DNA from 2 places in the Bacteroides ovatus genome. Region 2 is predicted to be linked to the other one. Evidence: riboswitches for the same ligand, from Rfam matches in the RefSeq annotation. Region 2 holds a riboswitch; the other holds the start of a gene.
The links. A riboswitch is a leader RNA that binds a small molecule or an ion and turns the genes downstream of it on or off. The one in region 2 is predicted to bind cobalamin.

Region 1: linked by a shared signal. The riboswitch ahead of nrdD (anaerobic ribonucleoside-triphosphate reductase) and the one ahead of Bovatus_RS20490 (DUF4465 domain-containing protein) in region 2 are both predicted to bind cobalamin.

The regions. Positions count from the first base shown of each region.
Region 1 is NZ_CP012938.1:1,704,886-1,713,439, forward strand. Features, by position in the region: gene Bovatus_RS06960 (STM4011 family radical SAM protein) at 1-572, opposite strand, end outside; gene Bovatus_RS06965 (STM4012 family radical SAM protein) at 584-1,861, opposite strand; gene Bovatus_RS06970 (STM4013/SEN3800 family hydrolase) at 1,858-2,712, opposite strand; gene Bovatus_RS06975 (STM4014 family protein) at 2,699-3,709, opposite strand; gene Bovatus_RS06980 (STM4015 family protein) at 3,713-4,786, opposite strand; gene Bovatus_RS06985 (OmpA family protein) at 4,988-6,124, opposite strand; cobalamin riboswitch at 6,555-6,775, shown strand; gene nrdD (anaerobic ribonucleoside-triphosphate reductase) at 6,906-8,554, shown strand, end outside.
Region 2 is NZ_CP012938.1:5,400,306-5,408,859, forward strand. Features, by position in the region: gene Bovatus_RS20480 (hypothetical protein) at 1-407, opposite strand, end outside; gene Bovatus_RS20485 (PKD-like domain-containing protein) at 431-2,176, opposite strand; gene Bovatus_RS20490 (DUF4465 domain-containing protein) at 2,252-3,220, opposite strand; cobalamin riboswitch at 3,380-3,571, opposite strand; gene Bovatus_RS20495 (hypothetical protein) at 3,992-4,474, shown strand; gene Bovatus_RS20500 (hypothetical protein) at 4,899-5,366, shown strand; gene Bovatus_RS20505 (hypothetical protein) at 5,363-5,620, shown strand; gene Bovatus_RS20510 (hypothetical protein) at 5,632-6,006, shown strand; gene Bovatus_RS20515 (zincin-like metallopeptidase domain-containing protein) at 6,067-7,755, opposite strand; gene Bovatus_RS20520 (hypothetical protein) at 7,761-8,369, opposite strand; gene Bovatus_RS25550 (hypothetical protein) at 8,456-8,554, opposite strand, start outside.

The sequences.
Region 1 (8,554 bases), 2.8 Mb from region 2:
CTTAATGGTGCCCTTAACCCTTGCATAGCATTAATGAATAAATAAATATCCGGTAAAAGAGCATTCCGTAAATCATTGAGTACGGCCTTTGCAGAGGGATTTCCTACCGCTCCGGCACATACCTGTATTCCCGCATGATGGAGTATATGAATCTGATGCGCAAATTTCTCTACCGAAGTCATCTCCGGATGAAAACTGGCCCAAAGCCTTATCTTACTTATCACAGTGGGAGTTACACGAATCTCATCAAGCCAGTGTTTAGCCGGAAAAGAAAGGTTAGTCTGACAGGAAATTCCAGCCACCTGTGGCAATGCTGCCAAGTGCATCATTCCTTTCCGATAATAACGATGGATCAATGCTTCACCGTAAGGAATAATAAATAACTGCAACGGCTCCCCTTTCCATTGTTCAATAGCTGCTATAAAACGATTCCATGCCTGTTCGTCCTGTGTCGTATCTGCCAGATGCGACTTCTTGCCGAAAGGGCAATAAGAACAGGTATAGTTGCAGCTATTCAATTTGCCGCGATAATATATACGCCTGAAGGAAAGTAAAGAGCCTTCGTTTTCCATTTCTATTTCGTTCAATAAGAATAAGTTTCCATCAGTTCTCTTATTTCAGGAGTAATGAACAACTGACCAATATAATCGGAGTATGCCATTCCGTCGGAAGTCAGACAAATACGACCGTTATCCGTATCTTCTATCCATTGCCGTTCAGCTAACTGTCGAAACAACGGCACATTATCCGGTGATTCTCCAAAACGACGCTCATATTCGGCCTTATCAAGCCCCATATAATACATCAGATTTTTAATGATAAAACGTTGCCGCTGTTCTTCCTGCGAAAGAATAAATCCATTACGAGCCACTGTAAAATCAGTAGTGCCCATATAATCATCTATCTCTCCGGCAATACAACGCTGGCAAACAGTATACCGGGTGGCATAATGCAAATTACCCAGGTAACTGCGTCCGCCGGAGCCACACGACAGCATCACTTCATCCCCACATGAGATTTCCGCATCAGTAGACGGATGATGAATAAAACGCCGCATCGAAGTTTGTAGAAAACCTCTGTCTTTCAACAAATCACAAGCGGCACAATACATCTGAAAACAGACATCGTCGGATTCCCGCTCCGTGATAGCCGTTTCCGGTCGCACATATAGCGGATAGATAAAGAGTTCGTTAGGCTGAAACAGAAGAGCCTGTTCCAATGAATAAAGAAAGCTGGCCACAGTTTGTCCTTTGATTCCGTAAATCAAATCAATATTAAAAAACGGGAATTGTCTCTTCCGGATAGCCTCCAGCGCCTGATTAATCATGTCTCGCCGGGGACGTCTTTTCAAAGCAGTTAATTCTTCGTCAAGGAAACTCTGTACGCCAATACTCACACGAGCCACTCCTGCTTGCTTCAATAAGTCCAAACGGGCAGGATCGGCATATTCCGGCGATGTTTCTACGGAAGTAAAGGTATGTGAAGGATGCACTCCGAATAAGGCAGCTGTATCCAGTAAGTATTCCAGTTGAGGAACAGTGAGGAGCAACGGTGTGCCTCCTCCAATGGCGAAACTATCAAATGCCAGTCCGGTAGTGAGTGGAGACAACTGTTGCGCCTGCTTGTGAAGAGTTTCCAAATAAGTTGCGATATAATCCGCACGATTTGTTTGCAGAGAAAACAGGTTGCAATATCCACATTTATGACTACAAAAAGGAATATGGAAATAAAGCGATGCTTTCTGTCCTTCCACCTGTTTCAGGTAAGGAACCAGCGAAACCGGGGACGGAAAAGAACGATAAGCAGTTTTATGTGGGTAACTATACATATAGTCTACATATCGTGGTAGCGGTTGATTCATTTTTTCGTTAAAATAAAGTGTTTGTAAGGGACTGTATAAACCGTCTCGTGAGATATGCAATGATATTCATATCCATCCTCTCCATAGCAAGTGCCATGATCGGAAAGAGCAATCACCAGCGTATTTCCCCGTTTCTGAAAGGCCTGAAATAAACGGGGGAGCTGACTGTCGACATATTGCAGCGCGGCAGCGTGTGATTCCTTATCATCCTTCATTTTGCCTTCCACATAATGACAGTTCGGATAATGAATAGCAGAAAAATTGATATACATAAAAATCCGTTTGTCCTCCGGATAGTTTTCGAGTTTCTTCAATGCAAAATCAATTTGTTTTTCAGTACTATCGGGTGCCGTGCATCCAAAGGTCGGCAGCCAATAACTTTTAGTAAAGTAACCGGGAAACACACGCCCCAGTTCATTACGCTTGCTGAAGAAGTTCACCCCTCCTATACAAATCGTTTCATAACCTACATTGGCAAGGCTTTGCACAAAAGTTGCTTCCGTAAACGGATAACTTCCCGCAGGCGGAATACGTCCCGTACCAGCTTGCACAGGGAAAAACAACCACTTACGGCTGCGTAGCGAATGAGGTTCCGCCGGAGAAGGCAGAAATCCTGCAAAGATGGCAAAATGAGACGGGTAAGTAAAATTTCCCGGTGCATGTCTTTTTTCCCATTCTCCTCCGTGACTGTTCAGTACCGGTGTTCTTCCCGCCGCTTCTTCCTCCTTGCTGACATCATAACGCAAGGTATCAAAGCAAAGCATCAATATATCATGAGTACCCACCACCTGATTCATATCCAGATCCGGATTTTGGGTCTGTTCGCCAGCCGGCAGTTCATCTATTTGCATGGTTATATCTCTTTTTTATGTTTTTTATCTGTTGAATATAAATAGAATTATGAGCAAACATATCCTGATACACATGATCTCCCTGTCCGTTGACTTCTATTATATAAGGAATATCTGTTCCTCTCTCTATCAGTACATCCACTCCGGCATATTGCAAATCCAAAGATTGAACCGCTTCCTGACACTGAAAATAGATTTGTTGCCGCACTACTTCCGGCAAAGACAATTCGTTCCACCAATGTGCCTTATTGTTCAGATGCAGATTGGTTATGCTTCCTTTACTGCATCTCACAACGATATAATCAATTTCAGATTCCCGGCACACTACCCGGAGATCATAATTCTCTCCCTGCAACTGCTCTTTAGGAATCCATTCTTCTAAAATAGCTTCTGTTTGCATCACCGCTTCCGCCAACGGGATCATCTCTTTTTCCGTACTCAAACGGTGGATACGTTTGGTGTTATGAATGACTCCGTCCACTTGTTGTAAGGTAGTATAGACTACCCATTTATTCCGGTTGGGTTGATAGCGAACAGCCATAATACCTCCCGCCCCCGAACCGTAACGGGGTTTCAAAAAGCATCCTCTACCGCAATCGGCAAGAAGCTCTCTCAACTCATCAAAAGAACGGGGAGAAGGTAACATCGGAGTCACTTTCAACCCTCTGTCCATCAACACTTGTTTAGTTTCCTTTTTATCAAGAGCACGTAATAAAGCATGGGGAGTATTCAAAAAGCACACGTCATCAGATAGCCTCATCTCGCCTAAACGTTGCAGTGTCTCCTTATATGCCTGATTCAACAGCGCATATTTCAGGAAATTCGTTTCATCGCTTACACAAGGTTCCAGTTTGATAACTGCCTGCCGTAGTTGCGGCAAGCAGTTAAAAAGTTCCCCGTAAGTCATAAAACGAACTTCCGTCTGCAAGTGTTTGCCTGCTTCAATAAAGTATTCTATACGTTTGGACAGAGAGTTGCTGACAACGATTATCTGCATCTCCTATTCTGTAATCATCGGGTAATACCACAATTCACCATCATATTCATCTGCCTCTTCAGTTTCAGCAATATCTATTTTCATAGGGAGACTCTGCAACTGTTTCTTCATCTCCTTGCTCAAATAATTATAGCGCATATTGATAAACTTCAAATGAGCGATCTTATCCATATTATCCAGCAATAATTGGGCACCTTCATCTTTGAGAGTACCAGCCGAAACATCCATTGTTTCAAGTTGGGGAAGAATATCCGACTCCAGGAACATTTCTACAATCTTGTCCTGTTCTTCAGAGTTGACGATCCCCAGATAAGTCAGCTTCGGGAAACGTTCTTTGGAGAACAACGGACGGAATATCTCAATATCAGCTTCAAATCCATAATCTTCCACACCAACATATAGAATCAGTTTTTCCAGATTGGGGAAATCAGAACCAAGAATATCTTCTACCACTTCGGTAGGCAGGCCACCACTGATAATTTCGAGTGACCGCAACTCCGGCCGTGAAGTCTTTCCCAAACGCAGATTATTGGTTCCTTTGATTTTCAGATCTTTCAATTTAGGCATGGCATCGAGCAGCGGACTAATATCAGCTTGTTCAATCCATGAAATCTCCTGTTCTTCCTGCTCAATATCTCCCCAGAACAAGCCTTCTATTTGTGCGAACTTCTCCTTATTTTCAATCATTCCCTGTAATAAGGCAGAACAGTCGCCACCCTCATAATCCCAACAACCGATTGTTATTTGTTTATATTCAGAGAGATGTTTATCTTTCAATATCTTATCCAGAAGATTCACATTGTTTTCATACTCATCATAACTCAAAGTATATTTCTTGGCTTCCACTTTCATTTCACGTGCAGTTTCTTCAGCAGTTTCTACATACCCTTTTTTGGTCTTTTCCGCAATCAGTTTGCTGGCTGCTTTTTCAGCTTCTTCAGTCGTTGCGTAGTTTTTCACTTGTGTTTGTCCGTCGGTCCCCAACTTACCATAATTTACAGTAACATCTGTTCCGACTACCTCTATGCTCCAGAATTTCTGCGATTTAAAATCTTGAAAAACGAATACTCTCTTCATAATACAGTTTTTAATGGTTGATATTTGCACACTCAACACAGAACGCGCATGAACAATACCTGCAAAAATAACCATTTTATGTAATGTACAAAGAAATCTGTTTACTAAACTTTCAGAGTATTCAAAAATACAACCCAAGATATGCAACAAAGGCTGCCTTTTGGGGCAGCCTTCATTATTCTATTTCTGTAATATATCAGTTTAATCTTCAATAGTACATATACTTACACGGTTCCAATCCGGTTCAGTAAACATATCGCCTACACCCTGACCTTCAGCAGTGATACGAGATGCACTGATTTTATACTTGTTGACCAAGATCGTTTTTACAGCTTCTGCACGTGCTGCGGCAATTCTGGCATTCACTTCAACACTACCTTCCGGAGAAGCGTATCCCTTAATAACCACTTTAGAATCAGCATATTTCTTCAGGTAAGAAGCTACACGTTCCACATTAGGAAGTTGTGAAGCGTCAACTGACGATTTACCTTGTCTGAAAGTAATGATAGATTCAGGTACACGGGCGGTTTTCACTACAGTCTCCACCGGAACCACTTTTGTGCGGCATGCTTCAAGTTCTTCCTGCAATCCGTTGATACGTTGGTTTGCATTGCTGATCTCACCATCTTTGTTGTTTACATCTGCACGAAGTGCATTGATTGAAGAGTTCAGTCCGTCAATTTCGGCTTGATTATATACTCTCACTTTGGCAAAATGATGTGTTCCGTTACTTGTCTTAAAGTGATATGTCAATCCGGCTGTCAACTCAAAACCTGCGTTATTAGCATTGAAACGGCTCTTTGTTTCAGGGTAAGTACCTTGCATATCATACACAATGGCAGGTTTGATTCCTAATGTCCATGCTTTACTTTCACCCAAGTTGAAATTGAAATTCAATCCCAAACGCGTAGACCAGGAGTTCTGATCGCCATCGCCATTCACATAATAATGTAACCAACCCATTCCGGCCACAGCTTCCACTTCAAACAAACGAGGTTCGCCAGTGTAACTTGCAAATAGATTCATCAAATTGACTTTACCCAATACGCTGACATCCGAAGCATCGAAAGCCGTTTTACTGGATGTGGTATTGATATATCCCATTCCTTGGAATCCCAAACCGAAGATAGGAGTTAATTGCTTTGAGACTCCCACTCCAAAAGTGGGACGCATACCTTTAAAGAAAGCACTGTGAGTAAGGGGAGTAACTCCACCGGCATTTACTCCGACAGACCAATTATCTGTAAGTTTGGTACCTTCTACAACTGATTGGGCATTTGCTACTGTAAAGCCACCCAATATAAAAGCTAATAAAATAATAGATTTTCTCATATTCATAAGTTTTAAATGTAATGTTTTATCTGCTAAATCATTAGAAATGTATTGTTTGTTCATGTCTAACTTTCTAGTTTATTTTTTAATTCGTTATTCACTTTAAACAACATATCATATCAAAAATTAGTTCGCAAGCCATGAGCCCTATTAACATCTATTATGCTTTCGAAAAATCTAAAATATGGAAACATCAATGCAAACGCCTCATTCCCTGAAGAGAAAGGGATCCCAACATCGCTAACCATTATGCATCTTATTTCATTATTCTACACTTTCATTCATCCATCAGGCAGGAAATACATAAACCGGACTCTACTAAAATGCGAAGAATAGAACATAAACGGAAAGTTATCAGGTTGTTAATGCCATATATCGTTCTGATAAAGAGCGAATATTTTTCTTCCTTTTCAATTGGAATCTTGATTTAATTTCTAACTTTGCCGCCAACATCGGTTTCCGGAATGGCATTATCACCAGACGGAATTAAAAGGGAATCCAGTGAAAATCCGGAACTATCCCCGTAGCTGTAAGTTTTATCTCTCTCATAAAAAAGAGAAATGTTATGGCATTCATTTGCCACTGATTCATGAAACGGATCGGGAAGGCGCCACAACAAAAACAAGTCAGAAGACCTGCCGATAAAATTTCCGTTATTCCAGGCTTTCGGGTGAAAGGCAATAGAACGAATCGTACAGGTCCATTTTATTACAAGTCTCCAGAAATTGTCGTGCATGAATAACTATGTAGGCACTAAATCTATTTTGTTAATTCTTAAAATATAGGTATGATTAGTTCGGAGATATTCATTATCAAAAGAGACGGGAAAAAAGAAGCTTTTTCCCTCGACAAAATCAAAAATGCCATATCCAAGGCATTTTTATCAGTAGGTAGTTTTGCTACACAAGATGTGATAACCAATGTGTTAAGCCGTGTCAGTATCAGTGACGGAACAAACGTAGAGGAAATCCAAAACCAGGTGGAAGTCGCCTTGATGGCAGAACATTATTACAGCGTGGCCAAAGCGTATATGCTGTATCGTCAAAAACATTTGGAAGACCGTGAAGTCAGAGACAAACTTAAATTCCTCATGGATTATTGCGATGCTTCCAACCCTGCCAGCGGTAGCAAGTACGATGCCAACGCCAATGTGGAAAACAAGAATATCGCCACGCTGATAGGAGAACTGCCCAAATCCAATTTCATCCGCCTCAACCGCCGCCTGCTGACAGACCGTTTGAGGGATATGTATGGTAAAGAGGCTTCCGACCGTTATTTGGAACTCCTGAATCATCACTTCATCTACAAAAATGATGAAACCAATCTGGCGAACTACTGTGCCAGTATTACTATGTATCCCTGGCTGATAGCAGGAACAACAGCAGTAGGAGGCAATTCTACCGCCCCGACCAATCTGAAATCCTTCTGCGGAGGATTTATCAACATGGTATTTATCGTATCCAGTATGCTAAGCGGCGCATGTGCCACTCCTGAATTCCTGATGTACATGAACTATTTCATTGGTTTGGAATACGGACAGGACTATTATAAACATCCGGATAAACTGGCAGACTTGTCTCTGAAACAAAGATCGATCGATAAAATCATCACAGACTGTTTCGAGCAAATCGTATATTCCATCAACCAGCCTACGGGTGCCCGCAATTTCCAAGCAGTTTTCTGGAATGTGGCTTATTATGACAAGTATTATTTCAATAGCCTTTTCGAGCACTTTGTTTTCCCCGACGGAAGCAAACCCGACTGGGATTCGCTTAGCTGGTTGCAGAAGCGTTTTATGAAATGGTTTAATAAGGAGCGTACACGCACCGTTCTGACATTCCCTGTAGAGACAATGGCACTCCTGACCAAAGACGGCGATGTACTGGATAAGGAATATGGCGACTTCACCGCTGAAATGTATGCCGAAGGACATTCATTCTTCACCTATATGAGTGACAATGCCGACTCTTTGAGTAGCTGCTGCCGTCTACGTAATGAAATACAGGACAATGGCTTTAGTTATACACTGGGAGCCGGAGGAGTCTCTACCGGTTCGAAGAGCGTGTTGACCATCAATCTGAACCGTTGTATACAGCATGCTGTGAAATCAGGTATCCTCTACCCTTTCTTCCTGGAAGAAGTAGTAGACCTAGTTCACAAAGTACAGCTTGCCTATAATGAGAACCTGAAATTATTGCAGGCAAAGGGTATGTTACCTTTGTTTGATGCGGGTTATATCAATATGAGCCGCCAATATCTGACTATCGGCGTGAACGGACTGGTGGAAGCAGCCCAATTTATGGGAATCGACATCAACGACAATCCGAAATACGAGGCTTTTGTGCAGGAGATTCTCGGCATGATTGAGAAATACAATAAGAAATATCGTACCAAAGAAGTACTTTTCAACTGCGAAATGATTCCTGCCGAAAATGT
Region 2 (8,554 bases):
AAAGCAGCTACTTCTGAGTTTTTTTTCAGTTCTACATCACCCTCACTTCTTATCTCATCCTTCACAACAACATAAGTATAGTCATTGGTAGCTCCATTAAAAGAAGTAACACGGAAAGTACGTTCAGTGTTCCAATCAGTTATGGATGTTGGATCAGGGAATATCTTTGCAGAAGGTGTGTAAATGAAAGATGCCTTTGCTCCATCAAGAGAAACTGTGTATGGTACAGTCATCGTAATTGTGTTGTTCTCAATGACAGCATCATATGTCTTATCATTCACACTCAGTACCACGGATGTGATGAAATTATCATCAGCATCAACTGGAATTTCGTTCTTATCGGAACAGCCGACAGCCAAAATACCGAAGAAAAGGCCGAACAGCAAGTTAAAATTGATTGGTTTCATTTGTAATATGTTATTATTGTTTTTTACTTTATGTTTAAATCTTGGAACGAAAATACTTCGGTAGAGATTTCTCCTAAAACGCCGCTTTTAGCCAAGGCTCCATTCTGAACTTTTATGAAGTCGATGTATTGGAGATTTACCGGAGAGCCGTCGTGATACATGGCATTAGATATTTTGAATCCGTTTTTCTGTCCAGAACCGTCATACGAATCACCAGCCAACATATCGGAACCGCAATTATCCACATACCCCCAGTCATAAGGAGAGTTACTCCAGTAACCTGTGGATGGACTTTGTGAATTGCGTGGCAATAGTCGAGTACCGTACAAAGTGTAGGAGTCGGCCGTAATCCACAACGGATAATAGTAAGGTTGCGTGTGGTAGGCATTGAAATCGACCCAGCCAGTGTTTCCCAAATTGTCAATCCAATAAGTGTGTGAACCATCCGAGGCCGGTCGGAAATAGGTCACCTCATAATCTTGAATGGTGGTGGGTTTCCCTGTTTCGCTGCCCCGCAGTTCGTACCACTCATCATCGGGAAGTCCATTGCCGTTGACATCCTGCATCACCCACACTATCCCCGGTTCATTGGAAGAATCAAAGGCATTGCCCTGAATAGCAAAATCATATCCACCCTTATTCTGAATGCTGTGGTCAAACCCTACTATGATGTAACCGCCAAAGGAGCCGAGAGATACATAACTTTGCTTGGCAATACGCTTGGAAGCATATTCGACGGCCGCTTCTCGGGTCGATTCGCTACCGGTAAAACCACCAGTATTGGTTTCGTTGATGAATTGTCCGGGAGCCGGCGTATATTCATACACTCTGTTGGAATAGGCCGAACTCGCACCTGAAGCAGCACGATATCCGGAAGATTCCGACCCGTTCACGCAAACTACGGTGACGGCGGATTCCACGGATATGCTATTTTGCATTTCGGTGACAGAGACGGTTATCCGGTATTCTCCGGCGGACGAAGGGGTGAACTTATACACCCGACCGGTTTCACCTTCCACGGGCTTACCGTCTATGCTCCAGCGGTATTGCGGATTCTCGAAATAGTCCAGCAATGGACGCAAGAACACTGGTCGCCCGGCAAACGTATAGCGTGTGGAAACAGACTGCTCATAAGACGGGGCAGGGAAAACAACCTCATAAGGCATATTCTCGACCACCTCTATCTCCAACTCTTTCTTGGTTTCACCATCCTCGTTGGATGCTGTTATGGTAATCGGAAAAACTCCCACCTGATTTTCCTTAAACGTATAGGTCGTATCGGTGGATACCACAACCCCTGCACGTACCCATTCCACCTTGAAACCGGCAAGGTCGCGATGGGCAATCACGGCAGTCAGGGTATTCTCTATGCCTTTTTGTACTTTCAATCCTTTGGCCGGCACATACAGATTGATGGCCGGGGGCAACAAATCCCTCACTTCCACTTTCACCTCTTCTTCGGCATGACCGTTTTCGTTGTCCACCCGCAGCGTAATAAAGACCTCCCCCGATTCATCCCACGTGTATTTCAGGGTCGGGTCTGTGGAAATCAGTTTCCCCTCTATGGTCCAGGCAAACAAGGCATGGTCTGCGTACCGGTAAGTCGGTGCGATGACCAGTTCCCGGCCAATCTTGACTGCATAGATACCGTCTTCACTATCGAGTTCAATCACTGGGGCTTGTCCGGATTCTGCAACGACAACCTCATCCCGATTGCAGGATATGAATAATACAGCGAGTGTAAAAAAAAATAAATTTTTGATTACCATGAATACAAGCTGGTTAGATTAAAAGACAACCACCACTTCCAAGTTTAAATTTCCTTGAAAGGGGTGGTTATAAAATTAGTTTTCAAAAACAATATCATCAATACAGAGGTATGCAGGGGTATTTAAGCCATACTCTCCTGTGTCGGAACCTGAAAAGTTAAATTTCACAAATCCTACTCCAGCTTGATTAATAGGCCAATATGTCCATGTAGTAACGGGATTTTCGTTCTTCCCATTTCTATAATCGGCTAATACCTTGGTGTATGTAGCTAACTTATTACCAGCAAAATCATAACATTCAAGTTCAACTTGGAAATACCCAATATGGTTTCCGCCTGCATCGACTTGTGCTGACAGCGGAGTAGCTACACCGGATGCGCCGAATTTATTACCATGCATGATTACACCATAGGTATATGATGAATTACAGAACCATAAACCTTTTAGAGTATATTCGCCTGTTAAATAGAATTCGGGTTGAGCCATCCATTCGGTATTATATTCATCAGAATAACCATAAACAACAGCAAAATTATTTCCGCTATGACCTGCACCTTCGTTAGAGCCATTAACAGAAGTCGTATCATAAACACTCATTTGATTGTTATAGGAATACCACCAATCACTCGGTATGGTATCACCGGTAATCGTAATTCCTTCGGCAGAAGATGGATTGGTACGGTAATTCCATTTAGACAATGCTAATCCACCACAAGAGAAATTGTTGAATGTTCCATAATTATTAGTCACAGTGTTAATCTCAGACATGAACACTCCATCTGGATCAGCAATTTCTTTTACTTGGGTATACGAACCCACATTTCCATAATAATTAGCACCGTAGGAAGTTGTCATAGCCATCATCGAAGAGGCAAAATCATCAAACGTGATGGTAGTCGTTCCATCGGGGTTAGGTGTTGCGCGGGTTTGAATCGCACTTTCTTCATACGGAGTAAGGAAGTCATCGTCGGACGAACATCCGGTGAACACTGTGGCGGCCATTGCTACAACGGCCATTGCCATAAACCTAAAATTCTTTTTCATAACTCAAGTATTAAAAGTTAAACAAAAAGTTTAATTACACATTCGTTTTCCTTGCGATAGATTTGCAACGAATGAGAAACCGGTTATCAAAAAGAATACAGGTGGTCTTTGGATGAGCCTCTGTTCATTTTGATCTAATGCCAATTATCCCGTGGTCACTAAATCATATCTTATCAAGCAGGTCTTCTGGCTCATCCCGCTTATCGCGCCTTCCCAGCTTTCACCAGTGGCAAAGAGTGCGATAAACTTTAATAGGACTTACAGCTGCGAGTACAGCTCCGGATTTTCACCGGGATTCCCTTTTAATTCCAATCGACACTTCGATAGGAAACTTAACTGGTGCAAAGTTAAGAGTTATTTTTTATATAATTTCTTTTTTCTCCATTTTTTTCTGATAACAGCTTTTATGAATATAAAAATGTACTCTTTCTACCATTTTTTAGTTGCGAATAACGATATGCCATTGCCCAATCATTTATTTTTTAATTCGTCTTCTCCCCTTATGTCGGCAATTCCTGTCGGGTGATTTTTATGCAAAGGTACAGCGTTCGGTCAATTGCCAAGAGCCGCAAATGCTAACGTTTTGCGAATTTTACAGCAGCCTTCCGCAAATCGCAGATTGGGGTATTCCGTAAAATCCGCCCGCCGTTCACTTGTCTTATTTGCCTCGATCCGTCTGTCAGTCCTGCATAAAAATCATTCCCCAACGAGAAGCCGAAAGAGCTTCAAGAAGAGGGAAATAAAAAGTTTAACAAATTAAAATTTACAATTATGCACAGCAGGATTTTTCAAATTTCAACGGAGCCGATAGACAAAGAAAACTATCTGAATGAGGACACACTCCAGCAAGGAGACGGGAGCTTCTATGACTATTGTTCAGAAATAGACGAGGAAAACCGTAAAGAGGATATTGCCAATTTGGTCAATTATGCCTTACCCAACGGAATGTTCGAGCTTATATCCGATGACACCATGCGCTATAATGGTGGCATAGAGCAATGGAAAGAGGAGTATGTCGCCAATATCAAAAAGAGAGCGGATGCTCTTACGGCAGATAATATGTTGGAATGGGGGTCGACCTATTATCTCAAACAGGCAGTGGAAAATCCGTTGGATGTCGCCTATCATTTCTATTTGGATGGCGACGGCTGCCAATCTTTTGCCGAACAGTCCTTTGCGTTTATGGAGTTTGTTTGTAGGCTTGAACCGGGAACGATACTCTACATCGGAGGAGTTGTTGATTACCACTTCTGATGTTTGTCCGAAACATTGGCAACCACCCGCTTTTGAGGCGGGTGGTTACTCTCTTTTTTGCACAGGCTCACCGGTTACTTTTATAAATATGCTCTGCAGAGCTTCCGCCACCGGTTTCACTGCCGGTATATTCCTTTTTTAAGGGTATAATCCCTTCACTACCCCGACATACGCCACAGGCTTGTTTTCGTGTGCAAAGGTACGGTGGACGAACATGGTTCAAGTACCGCTATCGCTACCTGAAATAAAATTTGATGACAACTTTCCGTAATCGGAGATAACGGTATTTCATAAAATTTCATCGCAGGTTCCTTGTCCGTCGTTCTTGTATCCCCCGTTTGGAACGCACATGAAAACAACCCTTTTGGGCGAAGTCAGAAGACTTCAAGAAAAGGGAAATAAAAAATCAATAAATCAAAAGACAATGAGCAAGTACGATTTCATCAAGCAAGGCAACCTCCTTTATTGGCACACTGCCGATAACGATGTAGAATGTCGAATTATCTCAACTCCCGAAAAAGTGGATAGCGACAGTATTATTTTAATCGCAACAGGTTCTTCAGAGATTGAAGTCTTGGCATCGGAGCTATCACCTATTGGCTCATCGAGAAGCCACAAAGAGGAATTTTTGCGCTGGAAAAAAGAGCGTGAAGCCGAGGGCATGGAGTTTTTCAACCGTCTTTCCGAAGTCATGGAAACAGACAATGATTTGGCTGTAGGCGATATGGTGGCGTTTACTAACGACTACGGGGTGGTATTTGGCCCCAAAGAAGTATTAGCTTTCAGAAAACCTTGGAATGGCGGTAGATGCGTATATATCGACAGTGATGCCTATTGGTTCCCAGACCGTCCCGGACAACTCACCATACTCAGCAAAGGAGGTACAGAATGACAAACGAAGACAAAATCTTAAAACGGCTTTGCGGCAATATTGCCGCAGGTCGTTTCAACTGGCGGAAATACTGCACACCGCAACTTTACTTCGGTTGGGAGATTTGTGTTACCCCTCTGCATTGCTCTTACGGACAGATAGGTTACACCGTTCATTTCCCTTATACCAATATACCGGAAGTGGAATACGATTGGGAAATGGGCAAACTGACCATTGACGGCGAGAAGTGGAAAAGTTATTTGCGGAACGAATAATAAATATCAATATGGCACAGAATTTTTATACCAAATGGCAGAACGCTATCCTTGCAGATGCAGGAGGCTATGTTTCAAAAGAGTATCGCAGTTTCCAGACAGCATTGGTACGTGAGATTTCCAAATATGCAACGGCGGTCGGTGCACAGGTGGCATCCAACTTAAAAGGACATTATGATACCTCATGTTTCATCGAGCGCAACGGCAAGTTCGTTTACATCAGTCACTCTTCCACGTTAGCCCGAATGGGCGGCGGCGTAAGAGTTGAACTTGATTCGTTTCTGATACGGACAGCCCAACACGCAAAAGACTACAGAGGAGGATATAACCAATATTGTGACATGGCAAATTTGCAGTCCATGATGGATGATTTACTGAAAGAATAAAAAACCGAAAACAAGAAAAGATGCGGAGCCAACCGGTTCCGCATCTTTTTCTTTCCATCCTTACCGGCGCATACCGACGCTGTATTCAGCCTCTTGTAGCTCTGCCCGATACTCTTCCAGTTCGTTCAGCTTCTCGTTCACGGCTTGCAGGTTGGCATCCAACCCGATATTGTGGTCGTAAGGGAAACGATGCTGCGCGACCAGCCCGGCATTGGTGGGCTGCCCGACATCAAGCATATCGGAGTCCTTGTTATATTCGACATACAGCACGTCGCCGTTCGGCATCTCGAAGGCCGGAATCTTTTGATGCGCCAAAGCGGAGAACTGTTCCGCCGCCATCTCCCTGGCAACCTCTTTTATCGTCTCTCCGGCAATATCGACACCGTAACGCCGGATATGGTCGCGAATTTCCTGCTCCGTGAATTTCAACATCACCTCGTAGGTTCCCCCGACACTCCCGTTGTACACGACAGCGAAATTCTCATCCTCGGCAATTAGGCTGTCACCCTTGTTGTTCGTGGCTGATAAATAAGTATGCTGTTCGTTGATGCCGTTGCCGTCGTAATACTCCTTGGCAAGCGTCAGCAATCCCTCGCAATCGCCTTTCTCCCGGAGTTCGTCAAGCGGCCTCGTGTCATCCGAAAATTGGAGATACGCGACAGAGGAATAAAATGTCTTCTCCTTTGCCGCCGCTCCGTTTTCCTGCTTCTCGCCGACATTTTGTTCCAGTTCTTGCGCTATCTTATCCACCTTCTGGGTAATTATCGAGGTTGCCCTTTTCACGTCCAGGAGCGTTGTCTTGATGAATTGCGGCGATTCCTTCAGCTCATCGAGCCATCCTTTGAGGTATGCACAACTTTCTTCCTTGATATGCTTGGTCATGCCGTAACGCTGTGCGACCAGTGCGCTACCTAACTCTGCCACCAGTTCCTCACGGGCATATTCAGGAGAACCGAAGGTAGTCGGCTTGAACCGATCGAGAACACCCTCCGCACCGGTCGAGTGCGTCATCTCATGGAACAGTGTCCCGTAAAACGATTCTCCCGATCTGAACTGTTCCTTTTCCGGCACGATGATTTCATTCTTCGTGATGGAATAGTAGGCGTCATTCTGATATTTCGGCGTAATCGGACAAATCCACAGGTTATCCCTTATCATCGTATCGACTGGGGCAAAACTGTAATGCTCGCCCTCCTCGATTGCCGGACGCGAATTTTCCTGCTCCAGTTTTTGCCACAGCTCCGGTCGCGCTTCCTGCAAATTGGTCTGCGCAACATTGAAGACCCTGAAAACCTGCATCTTCGGATAAACATTGTACTGTTCCTTTTCGTCATCGGAGAGTTTCTTGTAATCGTCATACTTGATTTTCTCCTTGGTCTCCTTATGGATACAAGTGAACGTGGTGAGCATGACCGGAAAGGACTTCTCGCCACGAAGCACGGAGACACGCGGCAGTTCCTCTCCATCCTTGCCGGACTTATTGAGCTTCTGAACACAATCGAAGGTGCAGAAACGGGGAATCTTGTACCCTTCTTTCTCGCAGTGCAAAAGCAGCATAAAAGCATTCATCCCGTTGTACTCGCGCCCGTGAAGGTTGCGAGGCCACTGCAACGCACCCTCGGTAAACCAAGGCTTTTTCCAGTCCTTTTGAATGCCCTCGATTTTCTCGATCATCATTTCGGCGAACAGGTCGAGAGCCTTGTCCTCGCTGTTCGGTCCGTCGGCATTCTTCTTTCTGTAACCGGCCATATTACTTACTGATTATAGTTAGACGAATCCGCCACATATTGCGTCAGTTCCTCCACCTTGCAGGAAAGATTGATTTTCCCGTTATGTGCCGACAGGTTCATTTCACCTATGGCATCCACCTTTATACCCGGCTGTAGCCACGCATCGCGCTCCTTGCCGAAACAGAAGAAGCGCACCCACTGGTATTCGAAGCCGTCATCGACCTTCTCCGCACTGAACGCCGAGAACACCGTATAAGGCTGGTCTTTCTTATCCCTTTTCTCCTCGATATTCTGGCCGACTTTACCACGAAATGCCAGCTCACCCTTGACGCAATCCGCATCATCCGTAGCGGCATTGCAGATTTCATCGGCGAACAGGTTGAAATAGAGCTTGTCACCCCGGCGTTTGAGATACATCGTACCCCTCACTTCCACACGGGAGCCGTTCCGATAACCGGTGGCTTCTTCCTGACTGCACTCCTTGCGGACATCCACCTCGATAGTATGCCGTCCACCCGTTGCCGGAATCTGTACCCGGAGCGGAAATGCCATAAACTCCTTTTCCTCTCTGTTCTTGCGAACCGACGCATCGCGGCCGATAACGCCGCATACCGTAACATTACATTTAATCATCTGTTTTTTGTCTTTAATGATACATGGATCATCCGACAAGTGATACATGGGTTGATTGATGTTGAACTGTTGGAGGGTACGGTCAGTCAGGCGCACGTATCATCGCCCAGACCATCCATCCGGCGATGGCTAATTGCACGCCCACGACAACGAGCGTCCCGATCCACCCCAACAGCAGGTAGCAG